Regions from separate parts of the Streptomyces sp. CNZ301 genome, predicted to be linked through region 2. Evidence: riboswitches for the same ligand, from Rfam matches in the RefSeq annotation. Region 2 holds a riboswitch; the other holds the start of a gene.
What was found. Region 2 has a riboswitch for glycine ahead of gcvP (aminomethyl-transferring glycine dehydrogenase). Riboswitches for the same ligand answer to the same signal wherever they lie in the genome.
Positions count from the first base shown of each region.

Region 1 (11,865 bases), 2.4 Mb from region 2:
GCCAGCCGCCGAAGTAGCCGGCGAGAGCACCGAGCACGGTGCCGACGACCACGGCCACCACGGCCGAGAGGAAGCCGACGAGCAGCGAGACGCGGGCGCCGTAGACGATGCGGCTGAACACGTCGCGCCCGTTGCCCGGTTCGACACCGAGCAGGTGCTCGCCGCTGATGCCTCCGAGCGCGCCCTTCGGAGTCTGGAAGAGGGGGTCGATCATCTCTTCGTGGTGCTGGTCCGGCGGATGTCCCAGCAGGCTCACGATGAACGGCGCGAACGCCGCGATCACGATGAGCACCAGCACGACGGCGCCGCCGGTGAGTGCCACCTTGTCCCGCTTGAGGCGGTTCCACGCGATCCGTCCGAGAGAGCGTCCTTCGATGGACTTGCCTTCTGCGCCGCCACCGAGTGCCGGATCGACGGGCGCGATCTCCGCGGACGTGTCGTGCAGTGGTGCCGTCATCGTGGGGAAACCCTCTCTCGGCCGGGGGTGACCAGCCACGCCCGCCGCTGTAGCGGCCAGTTCGCAATCAACTCGTTCGCGAGGCCGATGCCTCAACGCTCGGGAGTCTCTTCGGCCGTGCGATCACCCGCCAGTCCCCCTGGGGAAAGGATGCTCAACTGTGATGTGACGCGCCAGATTCCGTTATACGAACGGAACCTGGCGACTATCGGAATCCGGTCAATGCGCGTGGACAACCGCCCACCTGCGGTTCCATGTACCAGGTGCCCTTGGCGGAAGTCCGGTTGCGTACCGACCGGGCGGACGGGACGTCAGGTGCGGGGAAAGCCGTAACCGTGCCCCGGAGCGGCGTCGGCCGTCGGCACATCACGGTCGAAGAAGGGCCGCGAATTGCGGCGCAGCCACATCGCCACCGGGTCGTAGTCGTCCGACATCGCGACACTGGAGACCGGCAGCCCCTCCGGTACGGCCGCCACCGACTGACGCATCATCTGATGCGCCGACTCCACGGCCTGCCGGTCAGTTCCGTACAGGTCGAGACCGATCGCGAGATAGCCGGCGCCCAGCGCCGGCTGGACCCAGGCGCGGCGCAGGGAACGCACGGCGGGCGTGCGGTGTGCGTTCTGGCTGAGCAGTGCGTAGAACTGCGCGACGTCCAGGCTGGGTTCACTGATGCGCAGCGGGCCCGCGGGCAGCTGGTCCAGGCCGAGGGCGATGCGCCGCAGATCGAGCCACGGGACGCCGACACCGCCGCCGGGGGCGTGCGGGTTGAGCCAGATCCCCCAGCGCTCCGGGAAGAGCGCGGAGGCGATCTCGCGGCCGCTGAGGATTTCGTGCGAGCGGTCCCAGCCGGAGGCGGCCAGCTCCTGGGCGGAGGTCACGCACGGGGCGTAGCCGTACCCGCCGACCTCCATGTTTCCGTACTGGGCGTCGGGCGTGCCCGGACGCCCCTTCCACAGCAGCATCCACACTTCGCCGTCGGTGAGCGCATCGAGCAGCGCCTCATAGGTGTCGTACCTGCCCGGCGACACCTGCCCCAGCAGCTGCTCGACGCCTGCACCCGCGCTCACCTGGCTGCCCTTCCCTTGGAACCGCGCCCCCCGGCCTCTGCGCTACGGCCGGCGAGTGGGCGGACTTTCTCGATGATCTCTACCGGGCCCGCGATCGCGGCCCTCCCCGTTCTCCCCGTCATCAAACCAGCTTACGAGCAGGGACCGACATGGGGCGTCGTACTCAAGCGCTACGTCCTGGGACGGAGCAGGCCCGGCACACCGGGACCTCAGCCGCGTGTGTAGAAGGGCCGCACACAGTGCCGCATCCAGTCGACGACCGGGTCCTGGGCCGCGTCCATCAGCACGAGCTGTACGGGCCACTTGATCTGGACGCGGCCCAGGGCACGCGCGAGCGCGTCGTGCGCGGCCTGGCGGACGTCCGGATCGAGGTGGTCCAGCTCGATGCCGACGAAGAGCGACGGCGCATCTCCCTCGGAGCTGGCGAGTGCGCGGCGGGCCGTGCGCATCCACGGCAGGGCCGAGAACTCACCGGCCGCGGCGACGAGGAAGTCCTCTGGTTCCTCCTGCCAGTCCGGCTCGAAGAGCCGCACCCGCGCTCCCCGCGCCACGCCCCAAGAGGCCTGCTCATTGGGGGTGTTGGCGCACAGCTCGACGACGGCCTCGGGCGGCAGCGGCATGCCGACGGTGCCCTCCGGGTTCACGGCGATGCCCACCTGCGGCGGCAGCCCGCGCGCGAATTCGCGGGCGGGCGCGACGGTGAAGGACATGTGGCTGCCGACGACCTGGAGGAACTGCTGCTCGGAGCTGAAGACCGGGACGTAGACACCGCCGTTCAGCTCGACGGTCGGCAGGTCCAGCTCGGCACTGGCGGGGCCGCCGCCCTCGGGCAGCGGCACCCATACGCTGCTGCGTTTGAGCACCTCAAGCAGCCGGGCGCCGGCGCCCGGCACTTCGAGGGAGGCGGCGAGGGCCTCCTCCAGCTCGTTGCCGGGCCAGCCTCCGCCATGGCCCGGTCCGTACTGCTGAGGAATGGTCATGGCGGCCACCCTAGTTGTGTTCTCCCGGGACGTCGGCGACGGGTGAGGTGGTTGTGGGGCCTGAAAGAGGTGAGGCTCCTCTGGTTCCGGTCCGTTCCCCGGCCGGCTCCCGCGCCGCACGGCGGGTACGTCCGGAGAACCGGGCTTTCCCGAGGGAGCGCTGCGCGGGCTCCGGGAGGAAGCGGGCATCGACGGCGGCCGGTTGCACCTGGAGCGGTGGGGCGCCTGCGGCGGCCCTCGACCCGATCCGAGGGGGAAGGGTGGTGAGGTCGCCCGCCTCGTGCCCGGGCGGCGTGCTGCTATTCGCGGAGCGCGTCCGTCTGACGGTGGGCGGGCATGCGGAGGGCAAGGATGGCGATGTCGTCGTGGCCGTCGCCGAGGTGCTGGTCGGCGAGGGTCCGGCACAGCTCGTCCAGCGGCAGGCGGGCGCTGCGGCCGGCGATCGCGGCGAGGGAGGCGAGGCCCACGTCGATGGGCTGGCCGGGCCGTTCGACCAGGCCATCGGTGAAGAAGATGACCGTGGCCCCCTCGGGCAGGGGGCGGACGCTGTCGAAGCGGGGCCGGCTGGGATCGACGCCGAGTGGCAGGCCGGGCTCGGTGTGCAGGTACTCGGCCGCGCCGACGGGGGTGAGCAGCAGCGGCGGGAGATGGCCCGCGCTGCTCCACAGCAGCCGCCAGCCGCCACCGCTCGGCTCGATGCGGGCCACGCATGCGGTGGTCACAGGGTTCTCGTTGATCGCGTGCAGCGTCCGGTCGAGTGTGGCCAGCACCGAGCCGGGCGCAGCGGGCCGGTCGTAGAGCAAGGCGCGCAGCATGTTGCGGATCTGGGCCATCGCGGCGGCGGCTTGCAGGCTGTGCCCGGCGACGTCGCCGATCACGGCGCCGACGGCTCCGCCGGGCAGCGGCAACGCGTCGTACCAGTCGCCGCCCAGCTGCTCGGCGGCGGGCCGGTAGACGACGGCCGCCTGGAGGGGGGCCAGGTCCGGCAGGGTCGGCAGCAGCATCCGCTGGAAGGCGAGCCATCGGGAAGTCACGTCCCGCAGCGAGACGACACGCAGCGGAGCGCCGTTCGAGTTGGTCGCGCTGACGCGCATCTCGACGACTCTGACGCCGCCCCCGGGCTGCGTCAGTTCCACGTCCGTCGACTGGCCGGCCACGATCGGGAAGCCGAACGGGGCATCCAGCAGATCCTGGGCGGGGCGGCCGAAAAGCTCTGTCGCGGCTGGATTGCACAGCCGCACGATCCCCTGCTCGTCCACGGCGATGACCCCGTCGGCGGACGCGGAGATGACCAGGTCGATGAGGTCGCCTTCGGGTCCGCCGGTCCCGGCTCCTGGGTCGTCTCTCGTCATGGGGGTGCGCCGCTCAGATGTCATCGCCGATGACGCCCGGCCACGGTGGCACGTCCAAGCCGACGGCTTCCATTTCGTCGAGGGTGGCGACCGGGGCGCCGATGTGCATGCCGTCCGCGTCGATGGTGACCTGGCGCACGGCCTCGTCGTGGGCGGAGCCGCGGTTCTGCACGACGGCTACGGTGCGCTTGATCATCCCGGCCTTCTGGAAGTACCGCAGTGCGATGGTGACGTCGGTGAGGCTGGCCAGTTCGCGCGCGATCGACGGTGCCTGCGCAGGTGTGAAGCGGCTGCTGGGGGCGGAGGTGAACAGCGTGGTGATGCGGTGCTCGCGGACGACCGCGCCCAGTGCGATCACCAGGTCGAGGAGCGCCCTCGGCGTGGCGATGCGCTCCAGCGCGGACAGGGTGTCGATGACCAGGCGCTCGGGCTCGAAATCCAGCACGGCGCGCCTGATCCGGATGAAGTAGTCCTCCAAGGAGGCCACTTCCGGGTAGTCGCACACCACCTCCAGCAGACCGCCTTCTTGCATGGCCTCCAGGTCGATTCCCCAGCCGGCGGCGTTGCGCCTCATCTGCTCGCTGGTCTCGTCGAAGGTGAACCCCAGGCAGCGCTCTCCCGCTGCGACACCGGCCTCCAGGAACTTCAGACTGGTCAGTGTCTTGCCGGACCCGGAGGGCCCGGACAGCAGGACGACAGCGTCGCGGTAGAACCCGCCACCGCACATCCGGTCCAGCCCGGAGTTACCCGAGGGCACGCGGGTACTGGAGGCGGGCGTGGACGGCATACCGAGGAAAGCGAGGGGGATGACGACGAACCCTTCGCGCGGGTCGATGGTGAACAGCCATTCCCCCGTGCGGTGCGGGGCACCGCGGAGCTTGACGATCTCGACGGTCCGGCGCCGGCGTTCCTGGAGCAGCACGTTGCGCAGGACGATCACGTTGTCGACGACGAACTCCTCGACCCTGTACCGGGATACGCCGTCGTACTCGCTGTTCCGCTCGGCCGTGATGATCGAGGTGACCCCGAGCGAGCTCAGAGCGGAAGCGAGTCTGTAGCTCTCCCGGCGGACGATCCCGGCGTCGGCAAACCGGGCGAACACGGATCCCAGCGAATCCAGCACTACCCGGGAGGCGCCGATCCGGTGGACCGCGTGCTCGATGCGGGACGTCAGCGCGCCGAAGTCGTAGGCTCCGACGACGGCGGCTTCCTCGTCCTCGCTCTCGGCGGCGTCGACGAACACCCACTTCCCCTCGGCTTCCCACTGCTCGATCGGGAAGCCCAGCGAGAAGAAGTTGCGGCGGATCGCATCCGGCGTCTCCTCGAAAGTGACGAACACCCCCGGCTGGTCGTATTTTGCGACCCCGCGGGCGAGGAACTCCCCGGCGAAGACCGTCTTGCCACTGCCGGTCGTGCCGGTCAACAGGGTCGGCCTGCCGGCCGGCAACCCCCCGATCGCCACCTGGTCGAACCCGTTGATCCCGGTGGGAACGCGCTCGATCGTGTCGCCGTCAGTCACCGCCGGCCTCCTTCTCCATCCGGACCTCCTGCGGCTCGTCCGGCAGCCCCAGCGCGTACGCGACCCTCGGCGGATCGGACAGGTCTCCGATCACCCGCAACTGCGGATGCGGCAGCAGCCTGACCACAGTCGGCGTCGCCAGGACGCGCTGCTCCTCCGCCAGTCCGGGCCGCGCCACCACATCCACCACTTCCAACTCGAAGCCGTCAGGCAGCCGTGCCCCGGCCAAGGCGCGCAGATTCGACTCGGCAGCGCTGGACCGCTCCGACTGGCCGGACACATACAGGCGGAAGGCGTAGCTTCTCGTCACCCGTCCGCCCTTCCCGGCCGCCCGGAATGCCGAAGTACCCCTGCCCGGTCACCACGACCCGCGCCGCGGGTCCTGCCTCCCCGCTCTCCCGTGACATCCATCCAGGCACCTGCCTTTACCAGTCCGGGGAGCACCCGGGAGCTTCACCAGAAAGACACGACGCACGGCCCGTACCCGAGGCATACGTGCAGGCGCCTGCCGAGCCCGGTCAGCATCCGCCCTCCTCCCGCCATGACGCCGGCGGAGACGGGAACCGCCCGTCGGCGGCTGCCCTGTCCCGACAACATCGCACGGCACGCCACCGGGCGCGAGCAGGGAGCGGCCATGCCGGTAATGCGCGCCGGGTCGGCGCCTCCGGCCCCGCGCGGCCACTCCTCCGGCGCCTGCGCCGGACTCGTGCCTCCGGCGCGGGAGCGCGGCTATTCGAAGGCGATGCCCGCGAGAGCGCCCGCTGCCCGGCGGTCCAGGAGGACCACCGACTCGCAACCTCGCGGCAGCCGCCCCGCCTCCGCGTTCGCGATCAGCCGCCGGACCGCCCGGCGGTGGCGCAGGAAGGCGTAGCCGGAGACGGTGCGCCCGCGCTCGGCCTGGCCGCGCAGCGCCGTCGCGGGCGGTACGTCCAGCAGGACGAGGTGGAGGGCGCGGCCGCGCCGCAGGGCGTCCCGGCCGAGCCAGTTGCGCACCCACACCTGGCTGCCGCAGTCGTGCACGACGACGCTCGCACCGGAGGAGAGCGCCCGCCGCAGCCCCGCGTAGTGCGCGATGCGGGCGAGGGGCCGGTACGTCGCATAGGGCAGCCAGCGCGGCAGCGCGGCCGCCCAACGCTCGCGCACGTCCTGGGAGTCGACGCGGCGGACGGCGTCCTGGAGGCCGAGGACGCGCTGGATCAGCGTCGACTTGCCGCTGCCGGGAAGGCCGGAGACCACGACGCGGTCTCCCGCGGGATACCGCAGCGTGCACCGGGCGGCCGTACCGCGGAGGTCGACGGAGGCGGCCGGAGGGAGTGAGGCCGCAGGGACTGCGGCGGCAGCAGTCCTGACGGCCGCAGGATCGTCTTCCGGCACCGCCGCTGGGACGGGTGCCGCCGCCTGAGCCGGAACCGCCGCCGGGGCCGGAGCGTCGGCGGCGTCTCTGGACTGGCCGGGGAGCGAGTACCCCCAGCCGGTCACGGTCGCGTACGCACTGCGCAGGCTGCCCACCTGATCGCCCCTCCCCGGAGAAGACCGCCGTCCCGGCGGCTCGTCTCAGAGAGTGTCAAGGAACGGTAATGCGCAGCAAGGCGGCCTCCCCGCCCGGTGGGGCACGCACCGTCGACGGTGCTGCGCCGCCGTGCCATGATGAGCGGGCCAGCCAACTGCATACCGGCCGTTTGAATCCACGCGGGAGAGTTCCCGGCCGTGCACGGAGCGCGGTCCCGCCGGGGCGCCGAAGGAGCAAGTCCTCCCTTGAATCTCTCAGGCACCGATACCGCGCAGGACGAGGCAGATCTGAAAAGCGGGCCGCCCACGGGCGGCTCCACCCACGGTGCAAGCCGCCGCCCGTACACGAGGGCTCGTGGCGAACCTCTCAGGTTCCGATGACAGATGGGGAGGACATCCGCGTCACCGAGTCACGGGAGCCTGACATGAGCGACACCGACAGCGGGACCACCGGCAGCGGTCCCCGCACCACCGCCCTCGACGCGGTACACCGCGCGCTCGGCGCGACGATGACCGACTTCGCCGGCTGGGACATGCCCCTGCGCTACGGCAGCGAGCGGGACGAGCACGTCGCCGTGCGCTCACGTGCGGGCCTCTTCGACCTCTCGCACATGGGCGAGATCACCGTCACCGGGCAGCAGGCGGGCGAACTGCTGGACTACGCCCTGGTGGGCAACCTCTCCCGGCTCGCCGTCGGACGCGCCCGCTACACCATGCTGTGCGACGCCTCGGGCGGCATCCTCGACGACCTGATCGTCTACCGCACCGGCGAGGAGACGTACATGGTCGTCGCCAACGCCTCGAACGCGCAGACCGTGCTGGACGCGCTGCGTGAACGCAGCGCCGGCTTCGGCGCCGAGGTGCGCGACGACCGGGACACCTACGCGCTGATCGCCGTGCAGGGCCCGGAGGCCGCCGCCATTCTCAAGGGCCTCACGGACGCCGACCTGGAGGGGCTGAGGTACTACGCGGGGCTGCCCGGCACCGTCGCCGGCCGGGACGCGCTGATCGCCCGTACGGGATACACCGGCGAGGACGGCTTCGAACTGTTCGTCTCCCCCGCCGACGCAGTCGCCGTCTGGGAGGCGCTCACCGAGGCGGGCGCGCCCGCAGGTCTCGTGCCCTGCGGGCTGAGCTGCCGTGACACGCTGCGCCTCGAGGCGGGGATGCCGCTGTACGGGCACGAACTGACCACCCGGACAACGCCGTTCGACGCGGGCATGGGCAGGATCGTGAAGTTCGAGAAGACCACCAACGACGGTGCCTTCGTCGGGCGCGAGCCGCTGGAGGCCGCCGCGGCCCGGGCGGAGACGGCGCCGCCGCGCAAGCTCGTCGGTCTCATCGCGGAAGGCCGCCGCGTGCCGCGTGCCGGGTACGAGGTCGTCTCCGCCGCGGACGGTTCGGTGATCGGCGAGGTGACCTCGGGGGCACCGTCGCCCACTCTCGGCAGGCCCATCGCCATCGCGTACGTCGACCCGGCATACGCGGAGCCCGGCACCGAGGGTGTCGCGGTGGACATCCGCGGCAGCCACGAGCCGTACGAGGTCGTCGCTCTCCCCTTCTACAAGCGGCAACGCTGACAAGGACGTCGGCGGCAGGACCCGGACCCGCTTCGGTCGCCGGACCGCGCGTGCCCCGCGCCGTTCGACGTGTCCTGCGTCCCACTGACCAAGACTGATTCCCTCCGTCCCCCTCTCATCCAGGAGAATCGCACCATGAGCAACCCGCAGCAGCTGCGCTACAGCAAGGAGCACGAGTGGCTGTCGGACGCCGACGACGGCGTCTCGACCGTCGGCATCACGGCGCACGCCGCCGACGCGCTCGGCGATGTCGTCTTCGTCCAGCTTCCCGAGGCCGGGGACACGGTCACCGCGGGCGAGCCCTGCGGCGAACTGGAGTCGACCAAGTCGGTCAGCGACCTCTACGCGCCGGTCTCCGGTGAGATCACCGAGATCAACCAGGATGTCGTCGACGACCCGGCGCTGGTCAACTCCGCCCCGTTCGAGGGCGGCTGGCTGTTCAAGGTGCGTGTCACGGGCGAGCCGGCCGGCCTGCTGACGGCCGACGAGTACGCCTCGTTCGCCGCCGGAAGCTGACGCCGGGCCGGCGAGGGCCGGCCTTCACACCCGGAGCCGCGACGAGCGGCCCCCTACGACCGAGCAGCACCGACTGAACGCCGTATGTCCGCCAATGTGCCCGACCGGCCTGCCACCAGGGATGGTTCCATGTCGCTTCTGAACAGTTCTCTCCACGAGGTGGACCCGGACGTCGCCGCCGCCGTCGACGCCGAACTCCACCGTCAGCAGTCCACCCTCGAGATGATCGCGTCGGAGAACTTCGCGCCCGTCGCCTCGCTGGAGGCCCAGGGCTCCGTCCTCACCAACAAGTACGCGGAGGGCTATCCGGGGCGTCGCTACTACGGCGGCTGCGAACACGTCGACGTCATCGAGAACATCGCACGCGAGCGCATCAAGACCCTCTTCGGGGCCGAGGCCGCGAACGTACAGCCGCACTCGGGCGCTTCCGCGAACGCCGCGGCGATGTTCGCGCTGCTGAAGCCGGGCGACACGATCATGGGCCTGGACCTGGCGCACGGCGGTCACCTCACGCACGGCATGAAGATCAACTTCTCCGGCAAGCTGTACAACGTCGTCGCCTACCGCGTCGACGAGAAGACCAGCCAGGTCGACATGGAGGAGGTCGCGCGGCTCGCGCGCGAGCACCGTCCGCAGATGATCATCGCGGGCTGGTCCGCGTACCCGCGGCAGCTGGACTTCGCCGCCTTCCGCCGGATCGCGGACGAGGTCGGCGCGCTGCTCATGGTCGACATGGCGCACTTCGCGGGCCTGGTGGCGGCCGGGCTGCACCCCTCCCCGGTGCCGTACGCCGACGTGGTGACCACGACCACGCACAAGACGCTCGGCGGCCCGCGCGGCGGCGTGATCCTCTCCAAGAAGGAGCACGCCAAGAAGATCAACTCGGCGGTCTTCCCCGGCCAGCAGGGCGGCCCGCTCGAGCACGTCATCGCGGCCAAGGCCGTGTCCTTCAAGATCGCGGCCTCCGACGAGTTCAAGGAGCGCCAGCAGCGCACCCTGACCGGCGCACGGCTGCTCGCCGAGCGGCTGCTGAAGCAGGACGCGGTGGACGCGGGTGTCTCCGTGCTCTCCGGCGGCACGGACGTCCACCTCGTCCTCGTCGACCTGCGCAACAGCGACCTGGACGGCCAGCAGGCCGAGGACCGGCTGCACGAGGTCGGCATCACCGTCAACCGCAACGCCGTGCCGAACGATCCCCGTCCGCCCATGGTGACCTCCGGCCTGCGCATCGGGACGCCCGCGCTGGCGACCCGCGGCTTCCAGGAGGAGGATTTCCGGGAGGTCGCCGACATCATCGCCGAGGCGCTGCTCCCCGGCTTCGACGAGGACAAGGCCAAGTCCCTCAACGCGCGCGTCACAGCGCTCACCGAGAAGCACCCCCTCTACCCCGGCCTGGGCAAGTAACAGGCCCCGGTGCCGCGGCGCGGCTTCCGCGGCGCGGCACCGGACATCCGGCCCCAGCAAGGCCACATCAAGGCCACAGCGCGGCCCCGCACGGAAAGGAGGCGCCCGCCATGGCGGTCTCCGTCTTCGACCTCTTCTCTATCGGCATCGGTCCGTCCAGCTCCCACACGGTGGGCCCGATGCGCGCGGCCCGCATGTTCGCCGGGCGGCTGAAGAACGAGGGCGTGCTGGCCCACACGGCGTCCGTGCGTGCGGAGCTGTACGGGTCGCTCGGCGCCACCGGGCACGGACACGGCACCGCGAAGGCCGTGCTGCTCGGGCTCCAGGGCGAGTCGCCGCGCACCGTCGACGTCGAGGGCGCCGACGACGAGGTGGAGCGGATCCGCAGCTCGAAGCGGCTGCGGCTGCTGGCGACGGAGATAGGGGACGCCCACGAGGTCGCCTTCGACGAGCAGAGCCAGCTGATCCTGCACCGTCGCCGCTCGCTTCCGTACCACGCGAACGGCATGACGCTCTTCGCATACGACGCGTCCGGCGCCACGCTTCTGGAGAAGACGTACTACTCGGTGGGCGGCGGCTTCGTCGTCGACGAGGACGCTGCGGGTGCGGGGCGCATCAAGCTCGACGACACCGTCCTGAAGCACTCCTTCCGCACCGGCGACGAGCTGCTGCGGCTCACCCGTGAAAGAGGGCTGTCCGTCTCGGAGTTGATGCTCCAGAACGAGAAGGCCTGGCGCACGGAGGAGGAGATCCGCGCCGGTCTGCTGGAGATCTGGGAGGTCATGCGGGCGTGCGTCGCCCGTGGCCTGAGCCGCGAGGGCATCCTGCCGGGCGGCCTGAAGGTGCGCCGCAGAGCGGCGACGGCCGCTCGCCAGCTCCGCGCGGAGGGCAACCGGGAGACGCACGCCACGGAGTGGCTGACGCTGTACGCGATGGCGGTGAACGAGGAGAACGCGGCCGGCGGACGCGTCGTGACGGCTCCCACCAACGGCGCGGCGGGCATCATCCCTGCCGTCCTGCACTACTACACCGAGTTCGTGCCGGGCGCCGACGAGGACGGCATCGTCCGCTTCCTCCTGGCCGCCGGCGCCATCGGGCTGCTCTTCAAGGAGAACGCCTCGATCTCCGGCGCCGAGGTCGGCTGCCAGGGCGAGGTGGGCTCTGCCTGCTCCATGGCCGCGGGCGGCCTGGCCGAGGTGCTGGGCGGCGGTCCTGAGAAGGTGGAGAACGCCGCCGAGATCGGCATAGAGCACAACCTCGGGCTGACCTGCGACCCGATCGGCGGCCTCGTCCAGATCCCCTGTATCGAACGCAACGGCATGGCGGCCGTGAAGGCGGTCACCGCCGCCCGCATGGCGCTGCGCGGCGACGGCCGGCACCACGTCTCGCTCGACAAGGCGATCAAGACGATGAAGGACACCGGCGCCGACATGAAGGTCAAGTACAAGGAGACGGCCCGCGGCGGCCTCGCGGTGAAC
Region 1 is NZ_SHLG01000001.1:2,605,928-2,617,792, forward strand. Features, by position in the region: gene EV375_RS11155 (ABC transporter permease) at 1-457, opposite strand, end outside; gene EV375_RS11160 (enhanced serine sensitivity protein SseB C-terminal domain-containing protein) at 769-1,527, opposite strand; gene EV375_RS11165 (enhanced serine sensitivity protein SseB) at 1,737-2,507, opposite strand; gene EV375_RS11175 (SpoIIE family protein phosphatase) at 2,807-3,859, opposite strand; gene kaiC (circadian clock protein KaiC) at 3,873-5,378, opposite strand; gene EV375_RS11185 (circadian clock KaiB family protein) at 5,371-5,688, opposite strand; gene EV375_RS11190 (AAA family ATPase) at 6,108-6,752, opposite strand; glycine riboswitch at 7,059-7,168, shown strand; gene gcvT (glycine cleavage system aminomethyltransferase GcvT) at 7,313-8,467, shown strand; gene gcvH (glycine cleavage system protein GcvH) at 8,603-8,983, shown strand; gene EV375_RS11205 (serine hydroxymethyltransferase) at 9,113-10,387, shown strand; gene EV375_RS11210 (L-serine ammonia-lyase) at 10,498-11,865, shown strand, end outside.
Region 1: linked by a shared signal. The riboswitch ahead of gcvT (glycine cleavage system aminomethyltransferase GcvT) and the one ahead of gcvP (aminomethyl-transferring glycine dehydrogenase) in region 2 are both predicted to bind glycine.

Region 2 (11,865 bases):
AACCCTCGGACCTGCTCATCCCTCTCGCACCCGCTCCCCCCGGAATCGCGGCCCACGTCCCGCACCGTGCCGATGCCCTTCTGCCGCTGCTCACAGGCCGTTCCACGCCGTCGAATTCCCTGCTGAGGAGCGGCTGATGACCGTGGTGGGATACCGTACGCGGTGCCTGTTGCGGTGATCCAGGGGCGGCGTCACGGTTGCGTTAATACGGCAAACCGGCCCTGAGTGCGGCTCAGTTGACGGCAACCACCCGCACGAGTGATGCGTCTGTCCTGGTCGAAGAGCGGTGACACGAAATCCCTGCGGAATCTCCTCCGCAGGGGAACACTGGGACCACACCGGAACGGGAAACGGTCACGGACATCGTGACCGGCCGCACGGACATCACGACACAACGGAAGACGACAGCGACAATGTGCCAGCACCAGCCACCTTGCCCGACAGCCGAGTCCGCCGACCGGGAGGCCGCACACCCATTGGCCCACTTCCCGGAGCAGGGCTGGAGTCTGCTGTGCAACGGTGTCCTCCTCTTCGAGGACACCGGGGAGCTTCTGCCGGACGGCAAGATCATCGATCCGCACCGTCCGCTCGACAGCCGCAACATCGCCACCGCTGCCTGATCCCGCAGCGGCAACCGACCAGGGCCGGCCCGGTATCGCACCGAACCGGCCCTGACACACGCGGCGCCGTCCGTTCCGCGCCGCTGACGTTCTTGCGGCCTCAGCCGTCGTACTCCTCCACCGGCGGGCAGGCGCACACCAGATTCCGGTCGCCGAAGGCGCCGTCGATACGCCGCACCGGCGGCCAGTACTTGTCTGAGGCACTCACCCCGGCAGGGTAGACCGCTGTCTCCCGTCCGTACGGGTGCTCCCATTCCCGGCTCAACTGCCCCGCGGTGTGCGGCGCGTTGCGCAGCGGGTTGTCCTCGGCGGGCCACTCTCCGGATCCGACCTTGTCGATCTCACCGCGGATCTCGATCATCGCCTCGCAGAACCGGTCCAGCTCCGCCAGATCCTCGCTCTCCGTGGGTTCCGTCATCAGCGTGCCCGGCACCGGGAACGACATCGTCGGCGCGTGGAAGCCGTAGTCGATCAGCCGCTTGGCCACGTCGTCGATGCTCACGCCGGTCTGCTTCGTCAGCGGCCGCACGTCGATGATGCACTCGTGCGCCACAAGGCCGTGCGGCCCGGTGTAGAGCACCGGGTAGTGCGGCTCCAGGCGCTTGGCGATGTAGTTGGCGCCGAGCACGGCAGCCTGCGTGGCCCGGCGCAGCCCTTCGGCTCCCATCAGCCTCACGTACGCCCAGGAAATGGGGAGGATCCCGGCCGAGCCCCAGGGGGAGCCGGAGACCGGACCGATGCCGCTCGCCGGCCCCGCGGCGGGCTGGAGGGGATGGTTGGGCAGGTGCGGGGCCAGGTGCTCGCGCACACCGATCGGTCCGACACCGGGCCCGCCGCCACCGTGCGGGATGCAGAAGGTCTTGTGCAGGTTCAGATGGGACACGTCGGCCCCGAACCTGCCGGGCCGTGCGAGCCCCATCAGCGCGTTGAGGTTGGCGCCGTCCACGTAGACCTGGCCGCCGGCGTCGTGCACGGCAGCACAGATGTCGGTGATGTGCTCCTCGAAGACACCGTGCGTGGAGGGGTAGGTGACCATCAGCACGGACAGCTCGTCGCCGTACTGCTCGATCTTCGCGCGCAGGTCGGCGGTGTCCACGTCGCCGTCCTCGCTGGTCTTCACCACCACGACGCGCATGCCGGCCATGACAGCGCTCGCCGCGTTCGTGCCGTGCGCCGAGGAGGGGATCAGGCAGACAGTGCGCTGGTCGTCACCGCGTGAGCGGTGGTACGCCCGTACGGCCAGCAGTCCGGCGAGCTCGCCCTGGGAGCCGGCGTTGGGCTGCAGGGAGATCCTGTCGTAACCGGTGATCTCCGCGAGCTGGTCCTCCAGCTGACGGATCAGCGCGAGGTAGCCCTCCGCCTGGTCGGCCGGAGCGAAGGGATGCAGCCCGGCGAACTCGGGCCAGGTGACGGCCTCCATCTCGGTGGTGGCGTTGAGTTTCATGGTGCACGAGCCGAGCGGGATCATCCCGCGGTCCAGCGCGTAGTCGCGGTCGGCGAGCCTGCGCAGGTATCGCAGCATCGCCGTCTCCGAGCGGTACTCGTGGAAGACGGGGTGGGTCAGGTAGTCGTCGGTGCGCAGCAGCGCCCCGGGGAGCGCGTCCTCCTGAACGCGGCCGTCCAGTTCCTCCACGTCCGCCTCGACGCCGAACGCGGACCAGACGGCCCTCAGCTGGACCCGGTCCGTGGTCTCGTCGCACGCCATGCCGACGTGGTCCGCGTCCGTCTCGCGCAGGTTCACGCCCGCCTCCCGCGCACGGGCGACGATCTCCGCCGCGCGTCCGGGAACACGCGCCGTGACCGTGTCGAAGTAGCTGCCGTGCACGATCTCGACTCCGCCCCCACGCAGCCCCTCGGCGAGCAGCGTGGCGTACCGGTGCGTGCGGCGGGCGATGCCGGCCAGACCCTCCGGCCCGTGGTGCACCGCATACATCCCGGACATCACGGCGAGCAGCACCTGGGCGGTGCAGATGTTGCTGGTGGCCTTCTCCCTGCGGATGTGCTGCTCACGGGTCTGGAGGGCGAGGCGAAAGGCCTGGTGTCCGTCCGCGTCTTTGGAGACGCCGACGAGGCGGCCGGGCAGACTGCGCGCGTACTTGTCGCGCACCGACATGTAGCCGGCGTGCGGTCCTCCGAAGCCCATGGGAACGCCGAAGCGCTGGCTGGAGCCGACTGCGATGTCGGCGCCGAGCGACCCCGGCGAGCTCAGCAGCGTGAGAGCGAGCAGGTCGGCGGCGACGGTCACCACCGCACCGACTTCGTGCGCCTGGTCGATGACGGCACGGTGGTCACGAACCGCGCCGGAGGCTCCCGGGTATTGCAGCAGCAGCCCGAAGACGCCCTTCTCCGACACTTCCGCCGGGATTCCGTCGCTCAGATCCGCGACGACGACCTCGACTCCGGTCGGTTCGGCGCGGGTGCGGATCACGGCGATGGTCTGCGGCAGGCAGTCGGCGTCCACGAGGAAGACGCCCTGCTTGACCTTGCCGACCCGACGGGAGAGCGCCATGGCCTCCGCCGCCGCCGTGGGCTCGTCGAGGAGGGACGCTCCGGAGGTCGGCAGACCGGTCAGGTCGGCCACCATGGTCTGGAAGTTGAGCAGGGCTTCGAGGCGGCCCTGCGAGATCTCCGGCTGATACGGCGTGTACGCGGTGTACCAGGCGGGGTTCTCCATGACGTTGCGCAAGACGACCGACGGCGTGAATGTCCCGTAGTAGCCGAGGCCGATCATGGAGGGGAGCACCTGGTTGCGCGCGGCGAACTCCCGCAGCTCCGCGATCACTTCGGCCTCGGTGCGGCCCGCCGGCAGGTCCAGGGCCTCTTCGCTCTTGATCACGTCGGGGACGGCGGCGGCGGTCAGCTCGTCGAGGGAGCCGTAGCCGACCTGGGCGAGCATCTTGGCCTGGGCACCGGCGTCGGGGCCGATGTGGCGTCGTTCGAAAGGAGTTCCGCGTTCCAGATCGGCGAGCGGGATGCGGTTGGCGGTCATCTGCGGGGGCCTCCTGGTCACTGTGACCTACGGGGACACCACGGCGCTGGTGCCCGGACGGCCTCCCCCTCTGTCATCTCAACCTGAGAGTTTCACCGGCCCGCTCCGGCTGAGCGGGGACCCGGCTTTCACCGTCGGTGAGGAGGAGCCCAGGCACTGCTCGGCCCGCCCTGCTTTCCAGAGTGACCTCGCCCGCGCGGTACGTGAGCCTGAGAGATTCCGGGGAGGAGTTGCTCCTTCGGCGCCCCCGGCTGACGCCGGGGGACTCTCCCGCTCGGGGTCCACAGCCGCTTACGAGACTACCAGCGGTTCCTCCTCCAGGACCCGGAGGTGCACTCGGGTGGCCAACCACTGAAATGTGCCTTTGGGTGGTAATACGGCTTGTACGACCGGCTCCCGGCGTCCTCGGCGCCCCCGCAGCACGCCGTTGCACGGCAGTACGGCAGGGCCGAGGAGGGGTTCGCCAGACCACCCGACCCAGGACCGGCCTCGTCCCGTGACGCACCCGGTGCCCCTGACGACGACTTGGAGGGACCGTGCAGAACGACATCGATCCACGGAGCCTTATCGGGCGCAGAGCGCTCGACAGCAGCGGCTGCAAGATCGGAACGGTCGGGGAGGTCTACCTCGACGACGCGACGGGCGAGCCGGAGTGGGCCGCCGTGCGCACGGGCTTCTTCCGGCGCGAGGCTCTTGTGCCGCTGGAACCGAGTGAGCTGGTCGGCGGCGTCCTCCACGTCCCGTTCGAGAAGGCCCTGGTGCGCAGCACGCCCGTGCTCGGCGTGGGCAGGCACCTCTCGCCCCGCCAGGAGCTCCAGCTCTACCTCCACTACGGACTGGACGTGCCGCCCTCGGCCGAGTCCGCAGGACCCGCGCCGTCCTCACCGGCGTCGTCGGGCCCGCCGACGATGCCGTCCTCGCCGCCGCCCGACAGGGACTTCGGGTGGATAGCGGGGACCGAAAGCTGAGTCGGTTCCCCCGTACGGCCCAATCCCCCCGCCTGTATCCGCCGCGCCATCGCCGCGAGCGGCGGCGGTTCGGCCGGCTCCAGAGCCGGATCGTCGACGAGGTACGTGCACACCCGGCCGGGCGCGGAGCCCGGTTCCTCGAACCTCACGGTGACCCGGCCCAGACCGCTGCCCTGAACCCAGCCGTGACCGCGTTCCGCGTGCCTCACATCCCGGCCAGGAATCCAGCGCCGGCGGGAAGGCTCCTCCGGCGCCTCGGGCGCGGCCACCTCCCCGTGTCCCTCCCCCGTGCGGCCGCCCGTCGCCTCCTCCGCCACCGCTGCGGCGTCCGCATCGGACTGTGCCTGCGCGAACAGATCCTCCTGCGTGAAGTCGGCCAGTCCGCTGACGCCGACGCCGAGCAGACGCACGCCGGAGGTCGTGTCGACCGTGTCGAGCAGCCTGGCCGCGGCCTCGCGCACCACACCCGTGTCGTCCGTGGGGCCACGCAGCGTCTCCGAGCGCGTCAGGGTCGAGAAGTCGTAGCTGCGGACCTTGATCACTACTGTGCGACCGGACCTTCCGGCCGCTCGCAGCCGCTCGGCGCAGCGTTCGGCGAGACGTGCGAGGTGGGCCTGTACGAGCGCCCTGTCGGTGAGGTCGACGTCGAACGTGTCCTCCACGGACACGGATTTCGCGTCACGTTCCGCGATCACCGGCCGGTCGTCCCAGCCGTTCGCCATCGCATAGAGCGAAGTGCCGTGGGCCCTGCCCAGAAGTCTCAGCAGCTCCGCCTCGCCGGCCTCCGTGGTGTCGCCGACAGTGGTGATCCCCGCCCGCCGCAGGACCCCCGCGGTGGCCGGCCCCACGCCCGGGAGGGTGCGCACGGGCATCGGAGCCAGCAGTTCACGTTCGGTCCCCGGCTCGATGGCGACGAGCCCATCGGGCTTGGCCAGCTCCGACCCGATCTTGGCGAGCATCTTCGAGCCCGCCAGCCCGACCGAGCCGCTGAGGCCTGTCGTCTCGGTGATCTTCTGCCGCAGCCGCCGGCCGACTGCCCGCACGTCCGAGGATTCCGGGCTCTCGCCGAGCGCGTCCCCGGCCTCCAGATCCACGAATGCCTCATCGAGGCTGAGGGGCTCCACCAGCGGCGACAGCCCGCCGAGGATCTCCATGACGGCCTCGCTGACATCCCTGTAGAGGCTGAAGCGGGGCGCGAGATAGGCGGCGTTCGGGCACAGACGACGGGCCTGGCCCATGGGCATGGCCGAATGGACACCGAAGATCCGCGCTTCGTACGAGGCCGTGGCGACGACGCCGCGCGGCCCGAGCCCCCCGACGATGACGGGTTTCCCGCGGAGGCTGGGCTTGGAGGCCTGCTCGACGGCAGCGTAGAAGGCGTCCATGTCCAGATGAAGGATCGTCGGCGCGCTTCTCACATTGGTCGATGGTGCCGCATGGCACCGACATTCCTCAGCCCGCGCGGTTGCGCCGCCGTGCCAGTTCGTCCCCCGGGTGGTCGCCGACGATGGTCTCGCCCGTATCGACATGCTCGCCGTGCAGCTGCGCCAGGGCTCCTTCGACGTCCTTCCACACCACGCCGACGGCGATTCCGAACACGCCCTGTCCGCCCTGCAGCAGGTCGACCACTTCGTCGGGCGAGGAGCATTCGTAGACGGTGGCGCCGTCGCTCATGAGCGTCATCTGGGCCAGGTCGGCACGCCCGCGAGTACGGAGGTGCTGAACGGCGGTGCGGATGTTCTGCAGCGAGACGCCGGTGTCAAGCAGCCGCTTGACGATCTTGAGGACCACGATGTCGCGGAAGCTGTAGAGCCGCTGGCTGCCTGAGCCGTAGGCGGCACGGATGCTCGGCTCCACCAGGCCCGTGCGCGCCCAGTAGTCGAGCTGGCGGTATGTGATCCCCGCGGCCGAGCACGCGGTGGGCCCGCGGTATCCGATGAGTTCCGGCGATTCGTCCGTGGAGCTCTCCCCCTGCAGCGGACCTGTCGAGCCTCCGCGAGGAGGGGGGTCGCCCGCCGTCATACCGCCGCCGGTATCTCTCACGCCGACCTCCGTCCTCCACATCCCGGGGAACGACCCGGAACCTGCCTCACCGAAGGTAGGCAGTCACCCTTGGTGCGTCAACGATCGCCGCACTCGGCACGCCGGGTGAAAATCCCCCAGGGAGTGGTTTCCCGTAACCCCGGGCAGGGAACGCGTCACGGTTCGCGGTCGCGGAGCCCGTCAAGACATACCGGTGCCGACAGGATCACTGACTGCTGGTGCCGAAGTCCTCGGGCGAGATCTGGTCGAGGAACTCGCGGAACTTCTCCACCTCGTCCTCTTGCTCGTCAGGGATGGCGATGCCCGCGTCGTCCAGCACACCTTCACTGCCGTAGATCGGCGTTCCGGTGCGCAGCGCCAGCGCTATGGCGTCGGACGGCCGCGCGCTGACCTCGACCCCGCTGGCGAAGACCAGCTCGGCGTAGAACACGCCTTCCCGCAGGTCCGTGATGCGGACAGCGGTGAGCTCCTGGCCCACAGCCTCCAGGACATCCTTGAAAAGATCATGGGTGAGCGGGCGCGCAGGCGTCATGCCCTGCTGCGCGAAGGCGATCGCGGTCGCCTCCCCCGGGCCGATCCAAATGGGGAGGTACCGGTCGCCACCCACTTCACGCAGCAGCACGATCGGTTGGTTGGAGGGCATTTCGACCCGGACACCGACAACGTCGAGCTCGTTCACACAGCAACCCTAGGCGGTGCCCCGCCTGTTTGGGTAGTCGGGACCCGCCTTCAGCTGTGCTGTGAACCTACTCACCCGGGCAGCTGCCGCAGCCGGGGCCCTCAGCAGGGCTTACCTCCATCGCCGTCTGCACAAAGACCTCGTAAAGCCGCACGGACAGGGCCGCCAGCCTGGCGGGCGACGGTCCGGGGCCTCCGCCGCCACGGGGGCCATGCCGGAGTTCCGGCGGCGCAACAGCGCTCGCGAGCATCTCTGCCTGCTGTTCGGCGGCGGCCTTCACGGCGCGCAACTGCCGCGGCGGGATCCCGTGGCCGCCGAGGTCCGAGACGATGCGGGCGACGGAAACGGCGCCGGCGTCGTAGGAGCCGTCCGGGTGCGGGGAGAGAAGGCCCTGCGCCTCCCACTCCGCGAGGTCGGCCTCCTTGGCGCCGGTGATGGCCAGCAGTCGCCGGCGGCTGACTCCGGCCCCGGGAGCGGCCACCGCGCCAGCCCCTGCATGAGGGCTGCTCCGCTGGGATGGCTGCACAGACGGCAATGAGCCCTCACCCGTTGCGACGGGTCTCAGACGCTCCTTGATCACTTTCAGAGGCAGATAGTGATCGCGCTGCATCCGCAGGACGTCCCGCAACCGTTCCACGTCCGCGCTGCCGAACCGGCGGTGACCTGACGGCGAGCGGCCCGGCTTCACCAGGCCCTCCGTCTCCAGGAAGCGGATCTTCGAGACCGTGACCCCGGGGAACTCGCCCCGGAGCGCATGCAGCACGCCTCCGATGCCCAGCGGACCGTCCGCCCTCGCCGCGGCACCGTCGCCGCTGCCGCCGGGCGGTGTGTGTTCCATGGCCTCCCCGGCGGGTCAGACCGTGCGCTTGCTCGCGAAGAAGACCAGGCGGAACTTGCCGATCTGCACCTCGTCACCGTTCGCCAGCGGCACGCCGGCTTCGATGCGTTCCCGGTTCACGTACGTGCCGTTGAGACTTCCGACATCGGAGACGGTGAAGACACCGTCCGGGCCGCGCCGGAACTCCACGTGCCTCCGCGAGACGGTCACGTCATCCAAAAAGATGTCGCTCTCAGGGTGGCGGCCCGCGGTGGTCAGCTCGCCGTCGAGCAGGAAGCGGCTGCCGGAGTTGGGGCCTCGGCGGACCACCATGAGGGCGGAACCCAGCGGAAGCGCGTCGACCGCAGCCTGCGCCTCGGGAGACAGCGGCGGGGTCTGCTGCTGACCGGTGACCTCCGCCTCGTACGCCTCCAAGCCGGAGATCGAGATCGTCGAGGTCGTCTCCGAGGAACCCTCGGCCACGGGAGCACCGCCCCGGAGCGGTGCCCCGCAGTTGGAACAGAACCGGCTCGCCTCGGCGACCTGGGTCCCGCACCTGCTACACACCGGCACGGCAGATCCTCCACCTGTACTCGAGGTTGATGGTGCACCGGAACCTATGCGGCCCGACGCTGCGGGGTCAACCGAATCCCCGCCCTGACCACCCGCATGGCCACCGCCGGGAGGAGCGACCTCGTCGCGGAACAAGGGACGTTCGGCGGCCTCACCGTCAGGAACCGCCCCGGGATCGTGGTGCCGGGTGGTCCGACGCCGCGCGGCACCGGCTTCGTGCTCCTGGCGGCCCTTGCCGAACAGCCTTGCAAAAAAACTCACGGGCGATTCCCCTCGCACGAAACAGACCCGCCCGTGGGGCAGGACAGACCCTCGATGCTCTCACTCCGCCGATACGACGCCCAGACAACGTCCCTGGCCTTCGGACAGTTTCCCTCACGCGATGGTCACCGGGTCCGCCGACCCCCCGCAAGACTCCGCCGCGACCTCACTACCCGGATGACCGAGCGTAATCAGGCCGCTTCGCAGAGCGCAAGGCGTTCACGACGATCTTCTCGGAGGGCTTGACGGAGGCGTCCGCCTGCTCTTTGCGCAGCGTCTGTACGACGCCGCCGGGGATGTTCAGCGCGGGTTCCAGGTCCTTGGGCTTGCCGATCACCTGAAAGCGGTACGGCGGGCTGATCTTGTGACCGTCCACGCTCACGCCTCCCGAACTGTCCGAGAAGTACGTATTCGCAACCACCCGTACGTTGTTGACCTCGATCGCCTCGGCCCCCGCGGCACGGAGCTCCTGCACGGCGTCCAGCAGCATGTCCGCCTCGACGGACCCTCCGGGGTCGGTCACGGTCAGCTCGATGCCGGGGCCCTGGGCGCCCACCGTACCTGCGAGCACGCCGAGTTGACGCGCCTTCTGACGCGTCTGCTTCCGTGCCTCCTCGGCCTGGTCCGAGCTGTTCTCCAACTCGGTTCGCTGGCGCTCGAGGCTCTGCTTCTCACCCTCGAGCCGCTTGCTGCGGTCGTCCAGTTCGTCGAGGATGCGCACCAGGTCCTCCTGGCGGGCCCCGCGCAGCGAACTGTTCTCACTCGTGGAACGGACCTGGATCGCCAGCCCGAGGCCGAGCACGAACAGCAGCAGCGCGACGATGAGTTGGGCCCGCGTCACGCGCGGCGGCCAGACCGCCTGGGCCAGCCGCTGCCTGCCCGTACGCCCGCTGCCCGACCCGGCGCCCGGCTCCTGTCCGGCGGCCCCGGAGGACGCCTCCCGCTTCTCGCGTGCCGGCCCTGCGTCCTTGTCGCCGGAGCTTTCCGGGGTGCCCTTCGCGGTGCGCGCGTCGTCCTGCGAACTGCCCTGCCTCGCAAGCGGCTCGGCGGCATCCCGTGCGTACGGCCGGCGGGCTTCGACACCGGCACCGCCGGCGGGCTGCTCCGGGCCGGTGCGGCTGGAACCCTGCACATCGTCCGGCGCACCGCTGCCTTCCGGCCGCTCGGACCGTGCCGGACCGTTGTTCCTTCCGCGGTCGTCCGCCCGTTTCTCGGGAGGCAGTTCGCCCGGGTGCCTGTTTCCTTCTTCGTCACTCATCCGCTTCACGCCCTGAAGACGTGCCGGCGGATCGCGGCCGCGTTGGAGAAGATGCGGATTCCGAGCACCACCACGACGCCGGTGGAGAGTTGGGCCCCGACGCCGAGCTTGTCGCCGAGGAACACGATCAGCGCCGCGACCACGACGTTCGACAGGAACGACACGACGAACACCTTGTCGTCGAAGATCCCGTCGAGCATGGCCCTCAGCCCACCGAAGACCGCGTCCAGCGCCGCAACAACGGCGATCGGGAGATAGGGCTCGACGATCGTCGGGACGACCGGCCGGACCACGAGTCCGGCCACGACCCCGACGATGAGGCCCAGTACGGCGATCACTATCTGCTGCCCTCTCCTGTCTGCACCGGCTTTGCCGTTCGGACGATCAGGCTCGGCGCGGCCGGAAGCCGCACCTCGTCCTGGGTGCTGATGCTGGTGCGCACACCGTAGTTCTCCTGCAGCACCCGCAAGTACTGCCCGTCGGCACTGTCCTGGAACGTCGTGTTGAGCTGCTTCCCCGGCCCGATTGCGAGCAGGGTGTAGGGCGGCACGAGCGGCTTGTTGTCCACGAGGATCGCGTCGCCCGCGGCCCTGATGGCGGAAAGCGACGTCAGGCGCTGGCCGTTGACGGACACGGCCTCCGCTCCCGATTCCCAGAGCCCGTTGACCACACGCTGCAGATCCCGGTCGCGCACCCGCCCGTTGTCGGAGAACCCGCTGCCCTGCCGGGGACCTCCGCCGTCGCTGTCCTCGGTGTCCTTGGCGTCGTCGACGACCAGCCTGATGCCTGGTCCGTGCACGGGGAGCGCGCCCGAAAGCAGCCCGGCCGCCTCCGCCTCGTTGCCGCCGTGCTTCTCCAGCGCTCGGCGCTGCCGGGCCTCGACGTCCTTGCGCAGCCGGTCGACGCTCTTCTGAAGGGAGTCGGCGCGGCGGTCGCCGTCGTCGATGCGGGAGATCAGCTCCTGCCGCTCCTTGGCGAGCTCGGGTGCGGACACCCGCGCCTGCGCCGCGCCGACGGTGACGACCAGCGCGACGAGGACCAGCCCGGCAGCGAGACCGATCTTTGCCCTCACGGTCGCCGGCATGCCGGACCGGCCCTCCACCCCACGGCGGGCAGCGGCTTGGGCATACCCGTCGTCGAGGCTGTTGTGCATCGCGTTGTTCAGCAGCGACATGGAGGCATCGGGCCGCGCGGGCCGCGATGCGGTACTCCGTTCAGGCGGCTGCTGCGACATGACGCACATCGTCGCACGGCAAGGTCACTGCCGCCGAACGGACCCATCTCTTTCAGGCTCAGCGGCCGGCGCTGTCGACCACCGCGGACCATTCGTCCAGCAATGCCTGTGCGGAGGCGTCATCGGGGCCTTCGGCCCACAGGTGGGTCACGGCCTCCGCCGGGTCCGGCAGCACCATCACCCACCGGCCGTCGGGCTCCACGATGCGGATGCCGTCGGTGGTGTCCACGGACCGGTCGCCCGCCGCCTCGACGACGGTTCGCATGACCAGTCCCTTCACGGCCCACGGAGTGGCGAGATCACGCTTGAGTACGTGCGCCCGCGGGATCCGTGCGTCGATCTGGCTGAGCGTGAGCTGAGCGCGCGCGACGAGACCGATGAGGCGTACGAAGGCGGCGGAGCCGTCGAAGACGGAACTGAACT
Region 2 is NZ_SHLG01000001.1:234,499-246,363, forward strand. Features, by position in the region: gene EV375_RS01080 (hypothetical protein) at 1-137, shown strand, start outside; gene EV375_RS01085 (DUF5999 family protein) at 414-620, shown strand; gene gcvP (aminomethyl-transferring glycine dehydrogenase) at 721-3,609, opposite strand; glycine riboswitch at 3,670-3,796, opposite strand; glycine riboswitch at 3,797-3,892, opposite strand; partial or broken gene EV375_RS29490 (PRC-barrel domain-containing protein) at 4,146-4,295, shown strand; gene EV375_RS01100 (DNA polymerase IV) at 4,439-5,995, opposite strand; gene EV375_RS01105 (MerR family transcriptional regulator) at 6,030-6,641, opposite strand; gene EV375_RS01110 (bifunctional nuclease family protein) at 6,826-7,299, opposite strand; gene ftsR (transcriptional regulator FtsR) at 7,367-8,137, opposite strand; gene EV375_RS29495 (FHA domain-containing protein) at 8,153-8,599, opposite strand; partial or broken gene EV375_RS29500 (zinc ribbon domain-containing protein) at 8,621-8,968, opposite strand; gene EV375_RS29505 (DUF881 domain-containing protein) at 9,120-10,208, opposite strand; gene EV375_RS01130 (small basic family protein) at 10,214-10,546, opposite strand; gene EV375_RS01135 (DUF881 domain-containing protein) at 10,546-11,442, opposite strand; gene EV375_RS01140 (mannose-1-phosphate guanyltransferase) at 11,501-11,865, opposite strand, start outside.